DNA from 3 places in the Asanoa sp. WMMD1127 genome. Region 2 is predicted to be linked to each of the others. Evidence: riboswitches for the same ligand, from Rfam matches in the RefSeq annotation. Region 2 holds a riboswitch; each other region holds the start of a gene.

Region 1 (3,268 bases), 1.2 Mb from region 2:
GCTGCTGCTCAACTACCCGTACTTCGACCTCTACCGGCGCCAGGTGGTCAAGCAGTCCGACCTCGTGCTGGCGATGCACTGGTGCGGCGACGCGTTCTCCGACGAGCAGAAACTGCGCAACTTCGACTACTACGAGCGGCGTACGGTCCGCGACTCGTCGTTGTCGGCGTGCACGCAGGCCGTGGTCGCGGCCGAGGTGGGCTACCTCGAGCTGGCCCACGACTACCTCGGCGAGGCCGCGCTGATGGACCTGCACGACATCCACAACAACACCCGGGAGGGGCTGCACATCGCCGCCCTCGCCGGCGCCTGGCTCGGCCTGGTCGCCGGGTTCGGCGGCATGCGCGACCACGAGGAGCAGCTCACGTTCATGCCGCGCCTGCCGGCCCGGATCAGCCGGTTGGAGTTCGCTCTCATGTGGAAGGGCAAGCGGCTGCGGGTCGACGTGCGGCAGCACGAGGCGATCTATTCGCTGCGGGACGGCGAGCCCGACGATGCCAGCATCGACCTCAGCCACCATGGCGAGCCGATCACGGTGACCTGCGAGAAGGAGGTGCGGGTCAAGATCCCGCAGCTCGATCCGCACCGCCGGCAGCCGCGCCAGCCCGCGGGTCGGGCCCCGGCCCGCAGGCCGGTGCCCGACACCAGGCGGCGCTAGAGAAGCGACAAGTGGACGTGGTTGGTGTGGTCGCTGGACGGGTCGCCATGGGCGCCGCTGTAGGACTTCCAGGTGCCCGTCGACGGTAGCCACACCTGCCGGTACCAGATGACGTAGAGGATCCCCAGCTTGTCGGCGTTCTTCACCAGGAACGCCGCCAGGTTGTTGCCGTAGAACCGGGCGTCGCCCTGGGCGTCCCCGCTGCCGAAGTCGTTGGTCTTGAACACCGAGAAGTCGCAGGCGCGCCCCTTCGGATGCTCGAAGGGGCCGCCGTCCCGGTGACACGAGACGAACCGCTTGAAGCCCAGCCGCTGGGTCTCCTTGAGCGCGAACAGCGTGCGCGGCGTGATGCACCCGTTGGTCGTCGGGTCGTCCACACTGCACGACTGCGCCGGGAACGAGCCGTCCGAGGCACGCGGCGACTGCCGGGCGACGGGCTGGTTCACGTACGCGTTGCCGTTCACCGTCCGACCGCCGGCGAGCTTGAACGCCTTCTCCACATCGGACTTCTGCTTGGCCATCACGGCCAGCTGGGCCGACTCGCGCTTGGTCTCCAGGTCGAGCTGGGCCTTGGCCGCCGCGGCCTGGCGCTGGTTGTCGGCGAGCTCGGCCAACCGCTCGTTGTCGTACGCCGACAGCATCTCGAGGGTCTCGGCCTTGTCCAGGAACTCGTTCTCGTCCCGGCTGTTGAGCAACATGAGCGCCGGACCGATCCGGCCGTTCATGTAGTTGTGCCGGGCGATCTCGGCGGCCTGCGGCGCCAGCGCGGCCCGGCGCACTTCGAGCCGGGCCATCTCCTTGTTGAGCGCGTCCTGCTTCTTGCGGGAGTCGGTGACCGCGTTCTTCGCCTCGACAAAGGCGCGACTGGTGCGCTCGATGGCCTCGTCGATCAGTTCGTTCTTTCCGCCTTCGCGGGGCGGTGAGGGGGTGGGGTTGGGTGCGGCGACCGCTGCCGGGGCGAGGCCGATGCCCACCAGCAGCGTTACGGTGCCGACCAGGGCGGCGCGCCGGGCGAGAGCGCGCGTGCGTCCTTTGCGCGTCATTCACGTTCCTTCGGTAGGGCCGCCTACCGGGTTAGCTGACGGGTTCGGGGCGGAACAACCCCTACCGCTGTCGCGGACTCACCCCAGGAACACGGGTCCCCGGCTCGCCTCTCGGCGATTAGGCGGCAACTGCGCCGGGGTCACCGGGGGGATGATCCGGCGGAAGCCGGAGCCAGCTTAACCGATCCCGACCTATTCTTCGCAAGGATCGGATGCCTCTTCCTTTGCCCTGGAATGCGTTACGTACCAACGACTTTCGGTGACGTAAGGAGCGCTTAAGAAAGGGCACGGGAAAACGTGAAAGAAGGCGTACGCAACCGCCGGTGTCAGCCGAACGTGTGGTCAATCGGGTGTTCATTTCGAGTTGGCCGGTTCCGCTGGACAAGGAGGCTCGCGGGGCCGCTAATGGAGTCACCCCGACCGGGTTACCGGCCGGCACACCACCCCACCCCAACGGCGCCGCCGGCGACTCCTGCCGACGGCGGCAGATAACCGCACTCATCGGAGGCGCCGTGGACGACATCGCCGTCCTCACGGAGCAAGCGGCGGAGACCTATGTCGCCGCCGCGGGATTTCGGGTCGGCCCGATCGGCCGGGTCGGCGTCGAGCTGGAATATCCCGTGCGCGACCCGCGCGCGCCGCTGGCGCGCCCGTCGATCGCCCGGTTGACCGCGGCCACCGCCGGCCTGGGCTCCTTGCCCGGCGGCGGCCAGATCACCATCGAGCCAGGCGGCCAGCTGGAGATCTCGTCAGCGGTCGGCGCGTCCCTGTCCGACTGCGTGTCGGCCGCCCGCACCGACCTCGCCATCGTGCGGTCGGCGCTGTCCGCCGAGGGCCTGGTGCTGGACGGCACCGGTCTCGACGCGCACCGCCGGCCCGAGCTGGTCACGACGCACCCGCGCTACGTCGCGCTCGCCGAATACCACGCCCGGTCGGGCGGCAAAGGGCTGGCGGTCATGTGCAACTCCGCCAGCGTGCAGGTCTGCCTGGACGCCGGCGACGACTCCGACGGCTGGGCCGGCTACCGGATGCGCTGGTGGCTGGCCGACGCGATCGGCCCGGTCCTGCTGGCGGCGTTCGCCAACTCGCCCCACGCCGTACGCGGCACCCGCTGGGTCTCCTACCGCCAGGCGCTGCGCTTCGGCACGGACGCGAGCCGCACCCGCGCGCCGCGAGCGGGCGGCGAGCCCCGGTCCGACTGGGCCCGCTACGCGCTGCGCGCCAACGTCGCCATGGTCGCGGGGCCGGAACCCTGGCTGGTGCCGACCGGCCTGACGATGCGGTCCTGGCTGCGGGGGCATGGTCCGCGCCCCGCCACCCTGGAGGATCTGGAGCGCCACCTGGGCACCCTTGTGCCACCGGTACGCCCGCGCGGCTACCTCGAGTTCCGCATGATCGACCAGCAGCCCGGCGACGGCTGGGTGGTGCCGCTGGCGGTGGTGACGGCGTTGCTCGACGACCCGCTCGCCGCCGACGCGGCGGCCGCGGCCACCGAGCACCTGCGCTCACCGCTGCGCCGGCACCGCGACTGGGTGGCCGCGGCCCGCACGGGCCTGCGCGACCCCGC
Region 2 (3,268 bases):
CACGTCGTCAAAGACGAGAATGTCTTCGCTCATGACAACCACCGCTTGCGCCGCTTGTAGTGCTTGACCTCGCGGAACGAGCGGCGCGCCGTGCCGGTGTCGGCGGCGCCGAGGCCGAGGTAGAACTCGCGCACGTCGTCGTCGGCCAGCAGCCGGTCGGCGGGCTTGTCGAGGACGACCTTGCCGGTCTCCAGCACGTAGCCGTGGCTCGCGATCGACAGCGCCATCGCCGCGTTCTGCTCGACGAGCAGCACCGCCGTGCCCGACTTGTTGATCTCGACGATGATCTCGCGGACCTGGTCGACCAGGCGCGGCGCGAGACCGAGGCTCGGCTCGTCGAGCAACAGGTAGCGAGGTTTCGCCATCAGCGCCCGCCCCATCGCGAGCATCTGCTGTTCACCTCCGGACAGGTAGCCGGCCACCTTGCGGCGACGCTCCTTGAGCACGGGGAACAGGCCGTAGACGTGGTCGAGCCGCGCACCCACCGCGCCCGGGTTGGTGTGGCCGCCGACCCGGAGGTTGTCCTCCACGCTCAGCTCGCCGAAGATCCGGCGGGCCTCCATCACCTGGCTGATGCCGCGCCGCACGATCGCGGCGGGGCGCAGGCCGTGGATGGGTTGGCCGTCGAGGGTCACCGAGCCTTTGGTCACCGCGCCGTCGTGGACGTCGAGCAGTCCGGTCAGGGCGCGCAGCAGTGTCGTCTTGCCCGCTCCGTTGGCGCCGAGCAGGGCGACGACGGCGCCGCTCGGGACGTCGAGCGAGACACCGCGTAACACAAGCATCACGTCGTCGTAGACGACCTCGAGATTTCGGACTTGCAGCACCGGGGGCGCCCCACTTATGCGGTCAGGCTGGCATGCGGAGATGGTCAGGTGTGGCCTGGGTCACAAGGTGAAACACATTTAACTACGTGGTAACCCGGCGTCGCTAGAGCTGCGACCAAGATTTTTGCACTGCCAATGAAATTTCTTTTGCCCACGGCGTGAGGTGTCCCGCTTTCGGCGCGGATCATTGCCTCGAAAGCCGCAGTTCGCCCCCGCTCGGCTTTGTGCTGGTGGGGCGCGGGGTTACGGTGAGGCGCCGGTGTGGTCCTCAGCCATCCCCCCGGGTGGCTCCGCGCCGGTGCCGCCGAATCGCCGGCCCGTGCCGCGCCCGTCCCCCGGGCGCCCAGACGACCCGGGCCCACGCTGGCGAATCGGGGACCCGACGGAGCACTGGGGTGAATCCGCACCGCGGTAGGGCGTCCTTCTCGTCCGAACCCGACAGCTAACCCGGTAGGCGGCTGCGGAAGAAGGGTCTGCCCTTTGTCGTCAGCACGGATGTCGCTGCGTGCGCTCGTGCTGGTCGCCATGGCGGTAGTCGTCGCGGTGCCCGCGGGCGCCGCGTCGGCCGAACCGTCGGCCAGCGAGCTCACCGCGAAGATCAACAAGTCCTCCGCCGAGCTGGAGAAGGTCGTCGAGGCCTACAACAAGCTCAACGAGGAGACGAAGGCAACCAAGAAGCAGGCGGGCCAGGTGGCCGACCGGCTGGGCCCGCTGCAGCAGCAGCTCGACGCGGCCCAGGCGGACGTCGGTGACATCGCCGTCGCGGCCTACCAGACCGGCCGGCTCGGCCCGGCCAGCGCTCTGCTGGCGGGTGGCGACGACATGCTGGACCGGATGGCGGCGCTGGACTCGCTGGCGCGGGAGCGCCAGACCCAGATCGACGCGTTCCGGAGCACCCGCGAGCAGCTCACGAGCGACCAGCAACGGCTGGCCACGGCCCGGGCGCAGCAGGACGCGCAGGCCAAGGAGCTGCAGGCCCGCAAGAAGAAGATCGAGAACGACCTCGACAAGTTGTACGACCTGCGCAGGCAGGCCTACGGCTCCTCGACGTCGAGCGGCTCATCCTATTCGGGGAAGATCCCGTCGGTCTCCGGCAAGGCGGGTGTCGCGGTCCGGTACGCGTACAACGCGATCGGGACGCCCTATGTCTGGGCCGCCGAAGGACCCAACGGTTACGACTGTTCGGGCCTGACGCTGGCCGCCTGGCGCGCGGCGGGCAAGACGCTGCCGCACAACGCCGCGATGCAATGGGACAAGGTCGCCCACATCTCGCGGAGCCAGCTGGCCGCCGGTGACCTGGTCTTCTATTCGGGGCTGGGGCACGTCGCCCTGTATGTCGGCGGCGGCCAGGTGATCCACGCGCCCACGTTCGGCGAGTCGGTGAAGCTGGCCTCAGTGGACATGATGTCGCCCTACGGCTACGGCCGCGTGCGCTGATCGACCACCCGCATGGGGAGGACCGGTTCGGTCCTCCCCATGCGTCGGTCACCGCGTCAAACGGTCAGGCCCGGACCGGGGTCGGGGTCTCGCACCACGGCAGGGCCGTGCGGGTGACGTAGGCCCACCAGCCGATGTGGCGGCCGTAGCGGGCGCGTAGCTCGTCGGGTGTCGGCGGTGGCGCGCCGTAGACCTGCTCGGCGGCCAGCCGGAACGGGCGCATCTCGAGCGGAACCTCGTCGGGCCGGCCCAGGCCGCGCAGCAGCAGCGCGTCGGCGGTGAACGGGCCCACGCCCGGCAGGGCCAGCAGCGCCGCGCGGGCGTTGGCGTGGGGCGCCGCGCGCAGCCACGTCTCCCCCAGCCCCGCCACGCCGGCGGCCACCTCGCGGACGCGGGCCGCGCGTTGGGCGTTGCCCGTGTAGGCCAGCAATCGGTCGTCGCTCAGGCCGGCCACCACGTCGAGGGCGGGGAACGCGCGGTAGACCACGTCGTCGACCACCATGGACGGGCCGAGGTCGGCCGCCATGCGTCGGCGGCGGGCGCCGGCGAACCACTCGGTGCTGCGGTGGGTGAGCGTGAAGTAGACCGTCGCCTCGGCCAGGGACGGGAAGCGCACCTGGTGGAGGCCCCGGGCGACGCGGAGCAGCGGCGCCATCGCCGGGTCGGCCTCGGCGACCGCGTGGAAACCGGTCAGGTCGTCACGCAGGCCGAGCCAGTCGGCGACGGCCCGCTCGACCGCGGTGGCCTCGTCGGGCGTCAGCGCCGAGGCGGCGTGCACCGCCAGCCGCACGCCGCCGGAGGCGTCGGCCCCGACCTCGGCCACCACGGCCGCCCCCGCGGCGGCCCTGGCGGCGTCGGGATGGGCGAACGCCCGCCGCACCCAGCCGTCGGCGATGCGGTGGTCGCCCGCCATGGGCGTGAAGCCCTCGAGCGCGCGGACGCTGAGGGCGAACTCGTAGACCGGAGCGGCCGGCAGGACCGCCCGATGAACCACGGAAGGTGTCATG
Region 3 (3,268 bases), 7.5 Mb from region 2:
TTCTCGACCGCCAGCTCACCCGGGCCGGTGGGCAGGCGGCCGGCCAGCAGGTCGTACGCGGCCAGGGCCGGCACGTCCGGGACGGAGAGCCCGTACCCGACGTGGCCGTGGTCCATCATGATCTTGCCCTCGCGGTCCAGCATGCTGAGCCAGGCCGCCATCCGGCCGTCCACGGCCGCGACCCCGTCGAGGGCGGCGATGGTCTCCACCGTGTCGCGCTCGGCGAGCAGCCCGGCCGGCTCGACGGCCACGTCGACGTTGCGGGCCGAGCGGGCCAGGTCGTCGTAGAAGGCGGCCCGGGCGGTGTCGCCGTAGACCAGGGTGCCCGCGAGGAAGCCGACTCCCACCATCACCGCGAAACCGGTCAGCACCAGCCGCACGGCGTGGGCCCGGAAACCGGTGACGGCGAGGCGAAGGAGAGGCCGTTTCACGACGCCCAGTCTGACCAAGGGCAACAGGGGTCACGCCACACCCCTGCGGTAAACATCCCGACACCACCGGCCGACGGACAATGGGAATGGTTACCGGTGTCACCTTTGCATACATAGCGATGTTTGCATAAGACTGGAGCCAGCAGCGAGCGAGCCAGGCAGGAGGACCGGTGGGAGCAGGACACGACCACGGCGCGCGCGACGCCGGCGCGCGGCACCGGGGGCGCCTCTGGGCCGCCTTCGCGCTGCTCGCCGTCTTCATGGTGGTCGAGGCCGTCACCGCGTTCGCCACCGGCTCCCTGGCCCTGCTCTCCGACGCCGGCCACATGTTCACCGACGTGCTCGGCATCGGCATGGCGCTCGCCGCGATCACCGCGGCCCGGCGGGCGGCCGCCCGCGACCCGCAGCGGACCTTCGGCCTCTATCGCCTGGAGGTCCTGGCCGCGCTGGCCAACGCGGTGCTGCTGTTCGGCGTCGCGATCTACGTGCTGGTCGAGGCCGTGCGCCGGTTCGGCGACGCGCCCGCGGTCGACACGACGCCGATGCTGATCGTGGCCGGGCTGGGCCTGGTGGCCAACATCGTGGCGTTCGGGCTGCTGCGCGAGGGCGCACGCGAGAGCATCAACGTCCGCGGCGCCTATCTGGAGGTGCTCGGCGACCTCGTCGGCTCCGTCGGCGTGCTGGTCGGCGCCGGCATCATCGCCGCCACCGGCTGGTTCCTGGTCGACCCGCTGATCGCGGTCGCGGTCGGCCTGTTCATCCTCCCCCGCACCTGGAAGCTCGGTCGCGAGGCGCTGCGGATCCTGGTGCAGGCCGCGCCGGAGCACCTCGACGTCGCGGCCATGCGCACCTCGCTGGGCGCGGTGCCGGGCGTCTGCGACGTGCACGACCTGCACGTCTGGACGCTGACCTCGGGCATGGACGTGGCCTCGGCGCACCTCGGCATCGAGGGCGACGCGGAGGTGGCCACGGTGCTGGCGGCGGCCCGGGAGGCGCTGCACGACGGCTTCGGCATCGACCACGCCACCCTTCAGGTGGAGCCGGTGGCGGCCACCGGCGACTGCCGTACCGCGAGTTGGTGACCGTGGGTGCTTAGATCGGCCTTAACTTTCGTGACCTTCAGCCGAGATTTGCCCGGATAAATCCGGGCAAGCCCGGCTAATGCGCTTTTAACGGCGCTCCCGCAGAGTAGGCATTCCTCGGTAGTCTCCAGATCGATCTTCGCTGGCCGGCACCCCACCGGTGCCTGCGGAGATCGTCGCCTAATCGCCACGGCGAGCCGGGGAACCAGGCACCTGGGGTGAATCCGCGCCAGCGGTAGGGATCAACTTCCGTCCCGAACCCGTCAGCTAACCCGGTCGGCGGCTGACGGAAGGACATGCCCCCAGATGATCGATCCCCCCAGTCATCCGCACCTCCGACGACGATGGATCCGGGTCGCGACCGTCGTGCTGTTCGGCCTCGTCGTCGGGCTCGTCGGCCCGATGGCGCCGGCCAACGCCGACCCCGACGACGAGGGCGGCACCGCCGAGCTGCGGGACCAGCTCGACAAGGCCAGCCGGGGCTTCCTCGACGCGCAGGCGGCGTTGAAGCGGTCCCAGGCCAAGCAGAAGGAGCAGGAGGCCACCCTCCGGACCGTCGAGCAGGACCTGGCCTCGCACGTCGACGCGGTCGCGGAGATCGGCCGCACGGCCTACCGCACCGGCCGGCTCGGCCCGATGTCGGCGCTGATCAACGCGGACTCCCCCGACCGCTTCCTGGAACGGGCCAACGCGCTCGGCATGGTCGCCGCCAACGAGCAGCGTGAGATCAGCAACCTGGAGCAGACCAAGGCGAAGGCTGCCGAGGCGACGGCGGCGATCAAGACGGAGGTACGCGAGCAGGAGCGCCAGGTCGCCCTCATGAAGGCCCGCAAGGACCAGGCCGAGCGGGCACTCGACGTGGCCGCCCGCCAGCAGAAGGCGGCCGCGGCGAAGGCGGCGCAGTCGGGCGGCTCCGGGAGCAACACCGGCGGCTCCGGCGGCGCCACGGCCACACCGGCGAAGCGCAACAGCGACGGCAGCTGGCCCACCGAGTCGTGCAGCGTCAACGACCCGACACCGGCCAACGGCTGCATCACCCCGCGCAACCTGCACGCCCTGCAGCAGGCGAAGGCGGCGGGCTTCACGCGTTATGTCTCGTGTTACCGCAGCGGCGGTTCCGGCGAGCATCCCAAGGGCCGGGCGTGCGACTACGCGGCGGCCAAGGGCGGCTTCGAGGGCGACGCGACCGGTGGAGACAAGACCTACGGCACCAACCTGGCCAACTACTTCATCCGCAACTCGGACCGGTTGGCCGTGCTCTACGTGATCTGGTACCGGCAGATCTGGCTGCCGAGCAGCGGCTGGAAGGCCTACAGCGGGGCGGGCGGAGACCCGTCCAGCGACCACACCAACCACGTCCACCTGAGCGTCTACTGAGGTCCCGAAAACCATCCGGGGGTACGCCGCGCGGCGTACCCCCGGATGCGTTCGTCAGGCCTGCTTCTCCAGCACCCGCGGGAGGCGCTCGGCCAGTGCGTGGTGGGCCGCCTGGGCCTGCTTGAAGGCGTACGCGTAGAGCGGTGTCGGCGCGGTGAGCGTGATCGTGACGTCGGCGCGGATGCCGCCGCCGGACATCGGGTGGATGCGGGTGTTGTTGCGCAGCGTCGTGCCGGGGCGCTGGCGGGCCAGGGTGATGATCTCCGCCGGGCCGGCGCTCGGGCCGGGACGGTTGATCGCCAGCACGTCCGCCGTGTAGGTCGTCGTGAAGTGGAACGGGCCCAGCGGGAAGCGGTCGTTGATGACGAAGCTGCGCAC

The links. Region 2 has a riboswitch for cyclic di-AMP ahead of O7635_RS00770 (C40 family peptidase). Riboswitches for the same ligand answer to the same signal wherever they lie in the genome.
Region 1: another riboswitch for cyclic di-AMP. It lies ahead of O7635_RS06420 (hypothetical protein); the one in region 2 lies ahead of O7635_RS00770 (C40 family peptidase).
Region 3: another riboswitch for cyclic di-AMP. It lies ahead of O7635_RS36555 (hypothetical protein); the one in region 2 lies ahead of O7635_RS00770 (C40 family peptidase).

What each region holds. Positions count from the first base shown of each region.
Region 1 covers NZ_JARUBP010000001.1:1,298,882-1,302,149, forward strand. The annotation lists gene O7635_RS06415 (glycoside hydrolase family 65 protein) at 1-658, shown strand, start outside; gene O7635_RS06420 (hypothetical protein) at 655-1,701, opposite strand; cyclic di-AMP (ydaO/yuaA leader) riboswitch at 1,704-1,836, opposite strand; gene O7635_RS06425 (glutamate-cysteine ligase family protein) at 2,214-3,268, shown strand, end outside.
Region 2 covers NZ_JARUBP010000001.1:134,983-138,250, forward strand. The annotation lists gene O7635_RS00760 (ABC transporter ATP-binding protein) at 1-33, opposite strand, end outside; gene O7635_RS00765 (ABC transporter ATP-binding protein) at 30-782, opposite strand; cyclic di-AMP (ydaO/yuaA leader) riboswitch at 1,170-1,296, shown strand; gene O7635_RS00770 (C40 family peptidase) at 1,305-2,261, shown strand; gene O7635_RS00775 (hypothetical protein) at 2,326-3,267, opposite strand.
Region 3 covers NZ_JARUBP010000001.1:7,653,586-7,656,853, forward strand. The annotation lists gene O7635_RS36545 (ABC transporter permease) at 1-431, opposite strand, end outside; gene O7635_RS36550 (cation diffusion facilitator family transporter) at 602-1,513, shown strand; cyclic di-AMP (ydaO/yuaA leader) riboswitch at 1,681-1,811, shown strand; gene O7635_RS36555 (hypothetical protein) at 1,820-2,890, shown strand; gene O7635_RS36560 (SRPBCC family protein) at 2,945-3,268, opposite strand, start outside.